Regions from separate parts of the Duganella caerulea genome, predicted to be linked through region 1. Evidence: predicted binding sites of a transcription regulator. Region 1 holds the regulator's gene; the other holds the start of a gene.

The links. The regulator sigma-54, encoded in region 1, starts transcription at its own class of promoters, with help from an activator protein. The targets are predictions, from matches to a motif close to TGGCANGNAANCTGCTTT.
Region 2: a site for sigma-54 is predicted at 2,746-2,763, ahead of prpB (methylisocitrate lyase). Genes of this name have one in related genera too.

Annotation. Positions count from the first base shown of each region.
Region 1 is NZ_BPWJ01000005.1:62,542-69,668, forward strand. Features, by position in the region: gene hprK (HPr(Ser) kinase/phosphatase) at 1-341, shown strand, start outside; gene rapZ (RNase adapter RapZ) at 432-1,292, shown strand; gene ACUJB0_RS16070 (helix-turn-helix domain-containing transcriptional regulator) at 1,364-1,618, shown strand; gene ACUJB0_RS16075 (enoyl-CoA hydratase/isomerase family protein) at 1,606-2,691, opposite strand; gene hpf (ribosome hibernation-promoting factor, HPF/YfiA family) at 2,784-3,143, opposite strand; gene ACUJB0_RS16085 (RNA polymerase factor sigma-54) at 3,221-4,699, opposite strand; gene lptB (LPS export ABC transporter ATP-binding protein) at 4,705-5,457, opposite strand; gene lptA (lipopolysaccharide transport periplasmic protein LptA) at 5,460-6,059, opposite strand; gene lptC (LPS export ABC transporter periplasmic protein LptC) at 6,088-6,681, opposite strand; gene ACUJB0_RS16105 (KdsC family phosphatase) at 6,694-7,127, opposite strand, start outside.
Region 2 is NZ_BPWJ01000020.1:35,320-42,446, forward strand. Features, by position in the region: gene acnD (Fe/S-dependent 2-methylisocitrate dehydratase AcnD) at 1-652, opposite strand, end outside; gene prpC (bifunctional 2-methylcitrate synthase/citrate synthase) at 652-1,797, opposite strand; gene prpB (methylisocitrate lyase) at 1,819-2,706, opposite strand; gene prpR (propionate catabolism operon regulatory protein PrpR) at 2,860-4,563, shown strand; gene ACUJB0_RS31015 (DUF6328 family protein) at 4,615-5,070, shown strand; gene ACUJB0_RS31020 (alpha/beta fold hydrolase) at 5,178-6,056, shown strand; gene ACUJB0_RS31025 (sensor histidine kinase) at 6,064-7,104, shown strand; gene ACUJB0_RS31030 (LytR/AlgR family response regulator transcription factor) at 7,104-7,127, shown strand, end outside.

The sequences.
Region 1 (7,127 bases):
CGCTACTGCAGAATTTGCTGGAAGTACGCGGGCTGGGGCTGTTGGACATCAAGGCCATCTTTGGCGAGACCGCGGTGCGCCGCAAGATGCGGCTGAAGCTGATCGTGCACCTGGTGCGGCGCGGCGCGGCCGACGAGGAGGTGGAGCGCCTGCCGTTCCAGTTCCCGACCGAGGACGTGCTGGGCCTGCCGATCCGCAAGGTGGTGATCCCGGTGGCGGCCGGCCGCAACATCGCGGTGCTGCTGGAGGCCGCCGTGCGCAACACCATCCTGCAACTGCGCGGCATCGACACGCTGCAGGAGTTCATGGAACGTCAAAGACAAGCGATGAGCGGGGACTAAACAAGTTCCCATGGCTTTTTCGCATCATTGCGAAAACTAAACATGGTCAAGATGGGCAAGCTTTGCCGGGCTGCGGTATCATCCGGGGCTATGCGCATCGTACTCATTACCGGTATTTCCGGCTCCGGCAAATCCGTCGCCCTGAACGTCCTGGAAGACACGGGACACTATTGCGTCGACAACCTGCCGCCCGCCCTGCTTGCCAGCCTGGTGGACACCCTGGTCGAGGAAGGTCTGGAGTCGCTGGCCGTGGCGGTCGATGCGCGCAGCGCCGAATCGCTGGCCACGCTGCCGGCCGCCGTCGAACGCCTGCGCGCGCAGGGCCACGACGTCAAGATCGTCTTCCTCACCGCGAACACGCATTCGCTGGTGGCGCGCTTCTCGGAAACACGGCGCAGCCATCCGCTGTCGCACGAGCTGCGGCCGGGCCAGAACCCGGCGGCGCGGCGCACGCTGATCGAATGCATTTCGGAAGAACGCGAGCGGCTGTCGACCATCGAACAGCTGGGCCATGTGATCGACACCTCGGAACTGAGCGCCAACAAATTGCGCGCCTGGGTCAAGGACCTGGTGGCGGCCGAACGCGCGCCGCTGACCCTGTTCTTTGAATCGTTCGCCTTCAAGCTCGGCGTGCCGCTGGACGCGGACTTCGTGTTCGACGTGCGGGCGCTGCCCAATCCCTACTACGACCTGACCCTGCGTCCGCTGACCGGGCGCGACGCGCCGGTGATCGACTTCCTCAACGCCCAGCCGAGCGCGCTGGACCTGATGAACGACATCCGCGTCTTCGTCGAGAAGTGGCTGCCGTCCTTCAAGACCGATAACCGCAGCTACCTGACGGTGGCGGTGGGCTGCACCGGCGGCCAGCACCGCTCGGTCTACATGGCCGAGCAGCTGGCGGCCTACTTCCAGCAATCCGAACGCGTCATCCTGCGCCACCGCGAGCAGTAGGCGCCGGCGATCTCGCCCCGGTTACCGCGTGCGGGCCGCGAAACGCATCGCTCGTCAATGGAGGCTAGATCATGGCTGAGAAATTTTTTCCTTACGATCCGGCACAGGCACTCGGCAGCCGCGAGGCCATCGAAGCATTCATGGCTGACGCTTTCGAAACCGGAGATGCCGCACATATCGCCGCAGCGCTGGATGTCGTCGCGAAGGCGCAGGGGCTCACCCAATTGGGCGGTGAGCCATCCCTGAAGAAAACGCTGGCGTTGATGAAGTCGTTCGGACTAAGACTGACGATCGCCGGCACTGCCGACGCGACTCAATCCAGGTGACGCAGCGGGTGGGCGTAGTCCGGCCACACCGGCTGGAAGAAGCGCTGCACCATGGCGGCGTCCACCTCGTCCAGCGAGGCCGGCTTCCATTGCGGCGCGTTGTCCTTGTCGATGACCAGCGCGCGCACGCCTTCGATCACTTCGCCATCCTCGAAGTTGTGGCGCACCAGCGTGCGCTCCATGCGCAGGCAGCCGGCCACGTCCAGCGCGGCGCCGCGTTCGACCAGCTCGTGCGTCACGCACATCATCAGCGGCGAGCGCGTGGCCATGACCTGCAATGTCTTTTGCGCGAAGGCGCTGTCGTCCGTTTTCAGCGAGGCGATGATGGCCGGCACCGAGCCGGCGCCGAAGTGGCGGTCGATGGCGGCGCGCTCGGCCGCCAGCTTGCTGTCGCCCGCCGCGCCCTTGAACGGCTCCGCGAAGGCGGCGATGGCCTCGGCCAGTTCCGCGCCCGCGGTCGATTCCAGGATGGCCGACAAGACCTCCATCGCATCCGCCGGCGCGTAGTGGTCGGCCAGGCCAGCGTACAGCGCGTCGGCCGCGGCTATGGTCACGCCGGTCACGCCGAGATAGCAGCCCAGCTTGCCCGGCGCGCGCGACAGGAAGTAGCTACCACCCACATCCGGGAACAGGCCGATGTTCACCTCCGGCATGGCCATCTTGGTCCGCTCGGTGACGATGCGCACGCGGCAATCGGGGCCGCCCTGCGCCACGCCCATGCCGCCGCCCATGACCACGCCGTCCATCAGCGCGATGTAGGGCTTGGGATAGAAATGGATCAGGTGATTGAGCGCGTACTCCTCGGTGAAGAAGTCCTCCACCTGCGCGCTGCCGCCCTGCGGCGTGGCGCGGCCGGCGTCGTAGAAGAAGCGGATGTCGCCGCCGGCGCAGAAGGCCTTCTCGCTGCTGCTGCGGATGACCACGGCGGCCACGCCGCTGTCGTCGCGCCATGCCATCAGCGCGTGCGTGATGTCGCGCACCATCGCCAGCGATAAAGAGTTCAAGGCCTTGGGCCGGTCCAGCGTGATGAAGCCGGTTCCGTTGCTGACGCTGGTGTGGACGTATTCGCTCATGAGGTGCGCAGGATAGTGGTGAAAACCCTATTCTATGCGGGCGCAAAAAAGGGCGCCAGTGCGCCCTTAGTTTGATGGTGCCGGGGCCGTTGTTATAGGGCGGCGGCAGCGGGTTCGTAGCTGTCCGGGAGATGCTTGATCGCATCGTGACCGTGCTCTTGGACCTTGGCTTTGTACTTCATGACCTGCCGATCCAGCTTGTCGACCAAGGTGTCGATGGCGGCGTACAGGTCCTGGGACAGGCTTTCCACGTAGACGGTCTTGCCCGACATGCGCAGGTTGATTTCAGCCTTCTGGCGTTTCTCTTTCTCTTTAAGGTTATCTACGGTCAGGATGACAGCAATATCAATCACTTGATCAAAGTGGCGGGTGACGCGTTCCAGCTTGCTCTGCACGTATTCACGGATGGCCGAGGTCACTTCGAGATGATGTCCACTGATGGTGAGATTCATACACACTCCTAAAGATAATGTCGCTTCTTACGGTTAGTGCGGGGCCCATTGCTACCGGGCGCGCAGGAACCAAGTAACTACAAAGACTTGCGGAGACTGACTGGCGGGATCTTTAAAGCTTCGCGATATTTGGCAACAGTTCGTCGCGCAATCACCATGCCTTGTTCTCCCAGCATGTCCGCAATCTTACTGTCGGATAAAGGATTTTTCGGGTCTTCTGCTCCTGTCAATTGCACGATGAGTGCGCGTATCGCCGTCGAACTTGCTTCCCCCCCCGCTTCGGTGGCGACATGGCTACCAAAGAAATATTTCAACTCAAACATGCCATGCGGGGTCAGCATATATTTTTGAGTTGTTACACGAGAAATAGTGCTCTCGTGTAGACCCAGTGTATCAGCAATTTCGCGAAGCACAAGGGGGCGCATGGCGACCGCGCCATGCGAGAAAAAGTTCTTTTGTCGTTCTACTATCGCTTGTGCGACGCGCAAGATCGTGTCGAAACGCTGGCGCATATTCTTGATCAGCCACTTGGCTTCCTGCAGCTGCGCGCCCATCGCGCCCTCGCCTTTTCCCTGCTTGAGCAGGTTGGCGTACATGGCGTTCACGCGCAGGCGCGGCATGACGTCGTTGTTGAGGCTTACTTGCCAGCCGTTGCGCGATTTCTTGACGATCACGTCCGGCACCACGTAGTCCGACACGTCCGACGCGAACGCCGAGCCCGGATGCGGATTGCACTGGCGAATGACGGTTTGTGCCTCGCGCAAATCCTCGTCGTCGCACAGCAGGGCCTTCTTCAATTTGTTGAAGTCGCGCTGGGCAAACCAGGTCAAATGATTTTCCACGATGGCCAGCGCCATGCGCCGCGTGACCATCGGAATGCCCGGCAGGCGCTTGATCTGCAACGCCAGACATTCGGACGCGTTGCGCGCACCCACGCCCATCGGGTCGAAGCTTTGCAGCAGCGACAGCGCGGTGCGCAGTTCGTCGAGGTCGACCTCCAGCTCTTCCGGCAGGCGGGCGTGGATCTCTTCCAGCGCTTCCTCCAGGTAGCCGTTCTCGTCCAGCGCGTCGATGATCAGCTCGACCAGCGCGCGGTCGCGCATCTCCAGCACCGTCACGCGCATCTGCTCCATCAGGTGCTCGCGCAGCGTGCAATGGCTGGCCTCCAGTTGCGGACGCGCATCCTCGTCGTCGGGCGCCTTGCTGCGGCCGGCGTCGCTCCAGTCGACGTCGGCGTCGCTGCTGGTGCTTTCGGTGTCGGCGGCCGGGCCGTCGTAGTTGTCGGCGTCGGCGGCGGGCGCCTCCTGGGCGTTGGGCGGGCCTTCCGGCGGCGCGTCGCCGACCGGGGCTTGCTGGCTGATGGCGCCGTCCGACAGCAGCCGCAGCGAGCGGTCCAGCGGGTCGTCAAGGCGCTCCAGCAGCGGATTATCGGTCAGCAGCTGTTCCAGTTCCTGATGCAGCTCCAGCGTCGACAGTTGCAGCAGCCGGATCGACTGCTGCAGCTGAGGCGTCAGCGCGAGGTGCTGCGACGTGCGCAGTTGCAAAGACTGTTTCATGGGTTTTACATACGGAAGTGTTCACCCAGATACACGCGACGCACCGATTCGTTGGCGATGATGTCGTCTGGCCGGCCTGAAGCCAATACCGTGCCCTGGTTGATGATATATGCGCGGTCGCAGATGCCCAGCGTCTCGCGCACATTGTGATCGGTAATGAGGACGCCGATGCCGCGTTCCTTGAGGAAGCGCACGATGCGCTGGATCTCAATCACGGCGATCGGGTCGACCCCGGCGAATGGTTCGTCGAGCAGCACGAAGCGCGGGTTGGTGGCCAGTGCGCGCGCGATCTCCACGCGGCGGCGCTCGCCGCCCGAGAGCGACAGCGCCTGGTTCTCGCGCAGCTTTTCGATCTGCAAATCGGCCAGCAGGGTGTTGAGCCGTTCATCAATGGCAGCCTTGGATAAAGGCTTGCCGTCCACTTTCTGGATTTCGAGGACGGCGCGGATATTTTCTTCCACCGTCAGCTTGCGGAACACCGACGCTTCCTGCGGCAGGTAGGACAAGCCGAGCGAGGCGCGGCGGTGGATCGGCAGCGAGGAGATGTCGGTGCCGCTGATGTCGATGCTGCCGGCGTCCGACGGCACCAGGCCGACGATCATGTAGAACGAGGTGGTCTTGCCGGCGCCGTTGGGGCCGAGCAGGCCCACCACTTCGCCGCATTCCACTTGCAGGGAGACGTCATGCACGACCTGGCGCTTGCCATAGGTCTTTTGCAGGCCGCGTACGATCAGGGTGCTACCGCAGGATGGTTCCATGCTCACTTCTCCGTGGCCGGTGGCGTCGACGCGGCTGGCGTCGTTGCTGGCGTGGTGGCCGGCGCGGCCGGACGGATGGTCGGCTGGATCACCATGGTGCCGCGGCCGGCGCCCGGCTTGCTCTCGCCGGTGACGGTGTTCTTCACGGCGAACTGTTCCTTGCGGCTGTCGTAGGAAATAAACTCGCCGTTGACCTCGTCGCTGAGGCGGCCGCCTTCGAGGCGGCGCACCTTGGCCTTGGAGAACAGCTTGACCAGGTCGGTCTTGTTGCTGTATTCGATGCGCTCGGCCTCGCCCTCGACCCACTGGTCGCCGGCGCCGTCGCGCTTCTGGCGGAAGGTGGCCGGCGTGCCCGGCGTGCTGGTCAGCACGACGAAGTCATAGCCTTCCGGGTCGGTGGTCATCACCGCCTTGGGCGACTTCAGCAGCAAGGTGCCGCGCGTCAGGATCACATTGCCGATCAGCGTCTTGACCTGCTTGACGTCATCAATCTGCAGATCGTCATACTGGATCGTGGTCGGCTTGGTGGAGTCGGCTTTTTCCGCGTGGGCGGCACAGGCCGCCATCAGCAGCACGGCGGCCGACAATATCAATTTTTTCATCGTCATTCCATTCTTCATCGTTGGTTCTTCAATGGCCGGGGCGCGGCGGCAGCACCAGCTGCCCGCGTCCGCCCAGCTGCACTTCGCGGGTGGCGTTGTTGGCCTTCATGCCGACGCCGTTGGCGGTGGCGTTGCCGATCTCCAGCGCCACCGGCGCGGTGGTTTCCATCCGTTCCTCGTCCGGATACACCGTCAGGGTCGATGTCGTCATGCGCAGCGCCTGCGCCTTCGGCGTGGCCGGGCGCACCACGTCCACATTACCACTGAGCTTGACGCGCGTATTGCCCTGATCGACATGGGCGGTGTCGGCATGCATATTCATCGGCGGCTGGTCGCCCGACAGGCTGTGCACGTACGGCTTGTCGATGTCGGACGCGTCGCCGACCGGCCGGTGGGTCAGCTTCTCGCCGGAGATGATGTAGGCCGGCTGGCCGGTCTTGTTCATGCGTACCATGCTGAAGCGGTCGATGATGTAGTCCGGCTCGTCGCGATGCTGGTCGGCCTGCGCCTGCTGGCCGGCCTGGTTGACCACCTGCACCAGCCAGAAGCTGCCGACGGCGACAAACACACCGACCACCATCACGATGGTCAACTGCCAGCGGTGGGCTGTTCTCTTATGCATGCTCGGTCCTCGTCAAACCAGGAACTGCGCCATCACGCGCTCATACGTGCCCTGCGCGTGCAGCAGCAGTTCGCACACTTCGCGCACGGCGCCGCGGCCGCCGGCGGCCACCGTGGTGTGGTGGGCGCGCTCCAGCACTTCGGCGCGGCCGTTGGGCACGGCCACCGCGAAGCCGACGCGCGTGAGGATCGGCAGGTCGACCACGTCGTCGCCGATGAAGCCGACCTGCTCGGCGGTGAGGCCGGTCTTTTCCAGCAGCGCGTTGAACGGCGTGAGCTTATCGTGGCCGCCCTGGTGCAGGAAGCCGATGCCGAGGTCGGCCGCGCGCTTGATCACTTGCGGCGAGGTGCGCGCGCTGATGATGGCGGTCTGCACGCCGGACTCCTGCAGCAGCTTGATGCCCAGGCCGTCGTGCACGTTGAAGGTCTTGAGCGCCTCGCCCTCGG
Region 2 (7,127 bases), on a different contig from region 1:
CGCCGACGCCGATGGCGATCACGCCCAGCGCATCGACCATCGGGGTATGCGAGTCCGTGCCGACCAGCGTATCCGGGAAGGCCACGCCGTCCACCGCCTGGATCACTGGCGACATGCGCTCCAAGTTAATCTGGTGCAGGATGCCGTTACCCGGCGGGATCACGTCGACGTTCTTGAACGCCTTCTTGGTCCAGTTGATGAAATCGAAGCGGTCCTCGTTGCGGCGGTCTTCGATGGCGCGGTTCTTGTCGAAGGCGTCGGGATCGAAGCCGCCGCATTCGACGGCCAGCGAGTGGTCGACCACCAGCTGGGTCGGCACCACCGGATTGACCAGCGCGGGATCACCGCCTTGCGCCGCGATGGCGTCGCGCAGACCGGCCAGGTCGACCAGTGCGGTCTGGCCGAGGATGTCGTGGCAGACCACGCGCGCGGGGAACCATGGGAAGTCCAGGTCGCGTTTGCGCTCGATCAGTTGCGACAGCGAGGCGTTGAGCGTCGCAGGATCGCAGCGGCGCACCAGGTTCTCGGCCAGTACGCGCGAAGTGTATGGCAGCTTGGCCCAGGCGCCCGGCTGAATTGCGTCGACCGCGGCGCGCGCGTCGAAGTAATCGAGCTTGGTGCCCGGCAGGGGTTTGCGGAATTGGGTGTTCATTATTTGCGGTCCTTGATCGGCACGAATTTGAGGTCTTCAGGACCGACATAGTTCGCGCTTGGACGAATGATCTTGTTGTCGATGCGCTGTTCGATGATGTGCGCGGCCCAGCCGGACGTGCGCGAGATGACGAACAGCGGCGTGAACATCGCGGTCGGCACGCCCATCATGTGGTACGACACGGCCGAGAACCAGTCCAGGTTCGGGAACATCTTCTTGATGTCCCACATGACGGTTTCCAGGCGCTCGGCGATGTCGAACATTTTCATCGAGCCGGCTTCCTGCGACAGCTTGCGCGCCACTTCCTTGATGACGACGTTGCGCGGATCGGAGATGGTGTACACCGGATGGCCGAAACCGATCACCACTTCCTTGTTGGCGACGCGGTTGCGGATATCCGCTTCGGCTTCGTCGGCGTTCTCATAGCGCTTCTGGATCTCGAAGGCGAATTCGTTGGCGCCGCCGTGTTTGGGGCCGCGCAGCGCGCCGATCGCGCCGGTGATGGCGGAGTGGATGTCCGAACCCGTGCCGGCGATGACGCGGCTGGTGAAGGTGGAGGCGTTGAACTCGTGTTCCGCGTACAGGATCAGCGAAGTATGCATCGCCTGCACCCAGCTGTCGGATGGCTTCTCGCCGTGCAGCAGGTGCAGGAAGTGGCCGCCGATGGAGTCGTCGTCGGTCTCCACGTCGATACGCTTGCCGTTATGGCTGAAGTGATACCAGTACAGCAGCATCGAGCCGAAAGAAGCCATCAGGCGGTCGGCGATGTCGCGCGCGCCCGGCACATTGTGGTCGTCCTTTTCCGGCAGCGTGCAGCCGAGCACCGAGACGCCGGTGCGCATCACGTCCATCGGGTGGGCAGATGCGGGCAGTGCTTCCAGCGCGGACTTCAGCGATTGCGGCAGGCCGCGCAGCGAACGCAGTTTGGCTTTGTAGCCTTTCAGTTCGGCGCTGGTCGGCAGTTTGCCGTGGACCAGCAGGTAGGCGATTTCTTCGAACTCGCAGGTGTTGGCGACGTCGAGGATGTCGTAGCCGCGATAGTGCAGGTCATTGCCGGTTTTGCCGACGGAGCACAGTGCGGTGTTACCTGCGGTGACGCCGGACAGGGCGACGGATTTTTTTGGCTTGAAGGTAGCTTCGGTCATTTCAGGGTCTCCTCGAATCGATTATTTTTTCTGTGCGGCGAACAGTGCATCCAACTTCTGCTCGAAGCTGTGGTAGTTGATGCGTTCATACAGTTCGGCGCGGGTTTGCATGGTGTCGACCACGTTCTGCTGGGTGCCGTCGCGACGGATCGCGCCGTAGACGTTTTCCGCAGCCTTGTTCATGGCGCGGAAGGCGGACAGCGGATACAGCACAAGGCCCACGTCGGCGCCACGCAATTCGTCCACGGTGAACAGCGGCGTCGAGCCGAATTCGGTGATGTTGGCCAGCACCGGCACTTTGACGGCGGCGGCGAATTTTTTATACATATCGAGGCTGATCATCGCCTCCGGGAAGATCATGTCGGCGCCGGCTTCGACGCAGGCGACTGCGCGCTCGATGGCGGCGTCCAGGCCTTCGACGGCCAGCGCGTCGGTGCGGGCCATGATGACGAAGTTCTCATCGGTGCGCGCATCGACGGCGGCGGCGATGCGGTCGACCATCTCCTGCTTGGTGACGATCTCCTTGCCCGGACGGTGGCCGCAGCGCTTGGCGCCGACCTGGTCTTCGATGTGCATGGCGGCGGCGCCGAACTTGATCATGGACTTGACGGTGCGCGCCACGTTGAAGGCGGAGGCGCCGAAGCCGGTGTCGACGTCGACCAGCAGCGGCAGGTCGCACACGTCGGTGATGCGGCGCACGTCGGTCAGCACGTCGTCCAAGTTGGAGATGCCCAGGTCCGGCAGGCCGAGCGAACCCGCCGCCACACCACCACCCGACAGGTAGATCGCCTTGAAACCGGCGCGCTTGGCCAGCAGGGCGTGGTTGGCGTTGATCGCGCCGACCACCTGCAGTGGGGACTCTTCTTGTACGGCTTTGCGGAACGCGGCGCCTGCGGAGTATTGACTCATGTTCTGACCTTTCAATGTTGCAGTGAAGTTGGGCTATGCTTTGCAAGCGGCGTGCCAGATAGGCATGTCATATAAATCAATGACTTACGAAATTACGGTGTTGCATTCATGTTTCAATTTGAAACATCGAAACAGATGAACTACAATTGAAACATGCGCCATTCCACGCCCCTGCCCTTCGATGCCAACGACAAACCGGTGATCTGGACGGTTTCCGTCTCGCGCCTGTACGACCTGTTCCGCGACATCACGCTGGAATACGACGACCTGGCCACGATCGAACCGATCAACCTGGGCTTCGACGAGGCGGCGCGGCACATCCGCGAGCGCATGGCCACCGAGCGTTGCGACGCCGTCATCGCCGCAGGCTCCAACGCGGCGTATTTGAAGGGCCGGCTGTCGGTGCCGGTGGTGATCGCCAAATTCAGCGGCTTCGATGTGATGCAGGCGCTGGCGCGGGCGCGTCGCATGTCGGACCGCATCGGCATCGTCACCTATCAGGACCGCTTGCCGGAACTGGCCGAATTCGCCAACACCTTCGGCTTCGATGTCGAGCAGCGCACCTACGCCACCGAGGAGGACGCGCGCGCGCAGATCAATGATTTGAAAGCGGCCGGCATCAAGGCCATCGTCGGCGCCGGGCTGATTACCGACCTGGCCGAGGAAGCGGGACTGACCGGCGTATTCGTCTACTCCGCCGCCTCGATCCGCCACGCCTTCGACGACGCGCTGGAAATGGCGCGGCTGACGCAACTCGAAGCTAACCGCAGCCGCACGCGCGGCGCCGTCGTGGCGGACACGCTGCGCGCCAAGCATGGCATCAACGACCTGCGCGGCGACTCCGCCGCGATGGAGACGCTGCGCCAGTCGGTGGTGCTGTACGCGAAATCCCCGGCCACGGTGCTGATACAGGCGGAAACCGGCTGCGGCAAGGAGCTGGTGGCGCAGGCCATCCATCGCGAGAGCCCGCGCACGCTGGGCCAGAACCGGCCCTTCGTGGCCGTCAACTGCGGTGCGATTGCGGAGTCGTTGCTGGAGTCGGAGCTGTTCGGCCACGAGGAAGGCGCCTTCACCGGCGCGCGTCGCGGCGGGCATGCGGGCCTGTTCGAGGCGGCCAATCGCGGCACACTGTTCCTCGACGAGATAGGCGAGATGCCGTTGACGCTGCAAACCCGCTTGCTGCGCGTGCTGGAGGAACGGGAAGTGGTGCGCGTGGGTGGCACGCGGCCTATCGCGGTCAACGTGCGCATCATCAGCGCCACGCACTGCGACCTGGAACAGCGCGTGCGCGAAGGCCGCTTCCGCGCCGACCTGTTCTACCGGCTGGCGGTGCTGCGCCTGACGATACCGCCGCTGCGCGCGCGGCTGGAGGACGTGATGACGCTGGCCGAATGGTCGCTGAAGAATGCGCTGGCGTCGCTGGGCGCGCGCCCGCATCCCAACCTGCATGCCGAGATGGCGGCCTGCGCGCCGCTCCTGCAGCACTACGACTGGCCGGGCAATGTGCGCGAGCTGCGCAACCTGACCGAGCGCCTGGCGCTGTTCCTCGCCGCCGAGCCGCTGCAGGCGTTGACGCCCGCCTTCGTCCTCAGCGTGGCGCCGGAGCTGGGCAGGCGCGTGGCCACGCCGTTCGCCGCTGCCCCCGTCGCTGGTTCCGCCGCAGGTCCCGCCTTCGGCTTCGCCGCCGACTCAGCCTCCGGCGCCCTGCCGCACGCCTTGCCGGCTCCCCGCCGGTCCGCCGAAAGCGTGTCGGACGTGCTGGCCCGCTTTGGCGGCCGGCGCGACGCGGCCGCCGACTATCTCGGCATCAGCCGCACCACACTCTGGCGCAAGCTGCGCGCCGAGGCCGGCGAATAGCGCCTGCGTAGCCGTGCGCCGGCGCCAGATGTACGGCGCTAGAATCCCGACATGACGCCGCCGGAACCCAACTCGCTTAAGGAACAACTGCGCAACATCATCGAAGAGGCGCGCATGGTGCTGCCCGGCATACAGGCGCTGTTCGGGTTCCAGACCGTCGCCGTCTTCAACCAGCGCTTCGACGACCTGCCCGCCGCCGCGCAGGCCGTCCATCTGCTGGCGCTGGCGACGGTGGTAATCGCCATCGCGCTGATCATGACACCGGCCGCCTGGCACCGCATCGTGTCGCCTCAGCGCGTGTCGGAATCGATCGTCAAGCTCTCCTCGCGCATGATCTGCGCCGCGCTGTTTCCACTGGCGGTGGGGCTGGCGCTGGACATGTTCGTGGTCTGCTATGTGGTCTCCAGCTCAGTGGCGGCCGGTACCGCTGCCGCCCTGCTGTCGCTGGCGCTGCTGCTGACGCTCTGGTTCGTCCTGCCGCTGCGTGAGCGCGGCAGACGGCGCTAGCCGGATACCGTTCATCCTTTTAAAAAAACCGCTCATCCAGTAGCCGTCGCCGGTGCGATGGCGGTTCGATAGCATGGCCTCACTTAATCACAACAACGGAGGTCAGCATGCCACGCTCGTTCATCAAACGTATCGCCACCATTGCCGCCAGCCTGGCGCTGGCCTACTCCGCCGGTGCTGCCGCCGCGCCCTCGCATCCGGCCTTCAAGGTGCAGGTCACCGGCCAAGGTGCTCCCGTGATCCTGATCCCCGGCCTGGCATCGTCCGGCGAAGTGTGGGACGGCACCGTCGCCCACTACTGCGGCAGCCGCCAGTGCCACGTCGTCACCCTGGCTGGATTTGCCGGCGTGCCCGCCATCGAAGGCCCGCTGCTGCCGGCCGTGGAACGGCAACTAAGCGACTACATCGCCGCCAATAAATTCGACCACCCCATCATCATCGGCCATAGCCTGGGCGGCTTCGTCGGCATGAAGCTCGCCGCCGACCATCCGGACCAGGTGGGCCGCCTGGTCATCGTCGACACCTTGCCGGCACTGGCAGCTGTCCAGATGCCCAGCATAACCAGCGCGCAGATGAAGGAAATGGCGGCCGGCCTGCGGACCCGCATGGAGTCCATGGACGCTGAAACCAAACGCGCCAACCAGATGAAAACCCTGCAGTCCATGATCACCAAGCAGGAAGATATCGACCGCGCCGCCGCTTGGGGCAAGCAATCCGACCCCGCCACCGTCACCAACGCGATGGTCGAGATGATGAGCGAGGACATGCGCCCTGAAGTTAGCCGCATCAAGGCGCCCACGCTGGTGCTGGGCTCCTGGATCGCCTACAAGGATTACGGCAGCAAGCCGATGTTCGAGCAGATGTACAAGAGCCAGTACCAGCAACTGCCCAACGTCAAAGTGGAACTTGCCGACAACGCCCGTCATTTCATCATGTACGACGATCCGGCTTGGATGTATGATCGCATCGATAACTTTTTGAAGTGATTCCATCATGACCGACGACCGTCCACTCATCGCGCGCCTGAACTGGTACTGGCTGTTCCAGCTGGCTGGATGGATGTTCCTGCCAGTGCTGTTGATCGCCATGACGCCGGGCGATAGCCACACACCCCGCATGCTGGGCATCTCCATGTGGGGCGTTGTGACCGGCCTGCTGATTTCGGACACCTGGCACCGGCTGCTCAAGCGCCAGATCCAGAACGGTGTGCGCGTGAGCTGGAAGGCGATGATGGCCGCCATCCTTGTATTGGGGACCATTCATACCGCCGTGCAGACGGTCGGCTACCTGGTCATCAAGCCTTTCGGCGAAGTGCACGGCGTGGCCTGGGTACCGGGCGCGCTGATGTTCTGGTGGGGCGTCTATTTGGTGTGGAACACGTTCTACATGGCGGTGCAGTCGCTGCGCCGCGCCAACCGCCTGGAACAGGAGGCGCTGCGGCTGGAGATCAGCGCCAAGGATGCCGAACTGCGCGCCCTTCAGGCGCAGGTTAATCCTCATTTTTTTTTCAACAGTATGAACAGCGTGCGCGCACTGGTTTATGAGGACAGGGATTCCGCCGCGCTGATGATCGACCAGCTGGCGAGCGTGATGCGCTATGCGCTGCAATCGGGCCAGCACGATACGGTGCCGCTGGCGGCGGAGATCGAAGCCGTGCAAGCCTATCTGGCGATTGAAAAAATCCGTTTCGAGGAACGCATGCAGGTCAGCGTGGAAATCGATCTGGGTCTTGAGCAGGTGCGCATTCCGCCGATGGCCTTGCAGACGCTGGTGGAGAACGCCGTCAAGTACGGCGTCGAGGCCAGCCCCACCGGCAGCGAGATCCGCATCCGCGCGCAGCGCATGGACGACGGCAGGATCCACATCGAAATCGCCAACCTTGGTGCGATTCTGCCGTTTGCCAATTCCACCAAGGTGGGCTTGGTGAACACCCGCAAACGCCTGGCGCTGGCATTGGGTTCGAATGCCAGACTGGATCTGACTGAAAACAGTGGCTGGGTGCGCGCCACGATGACTTTACCGGAGGCCGCTTGATGCGCGCAATATTGATCGACGAC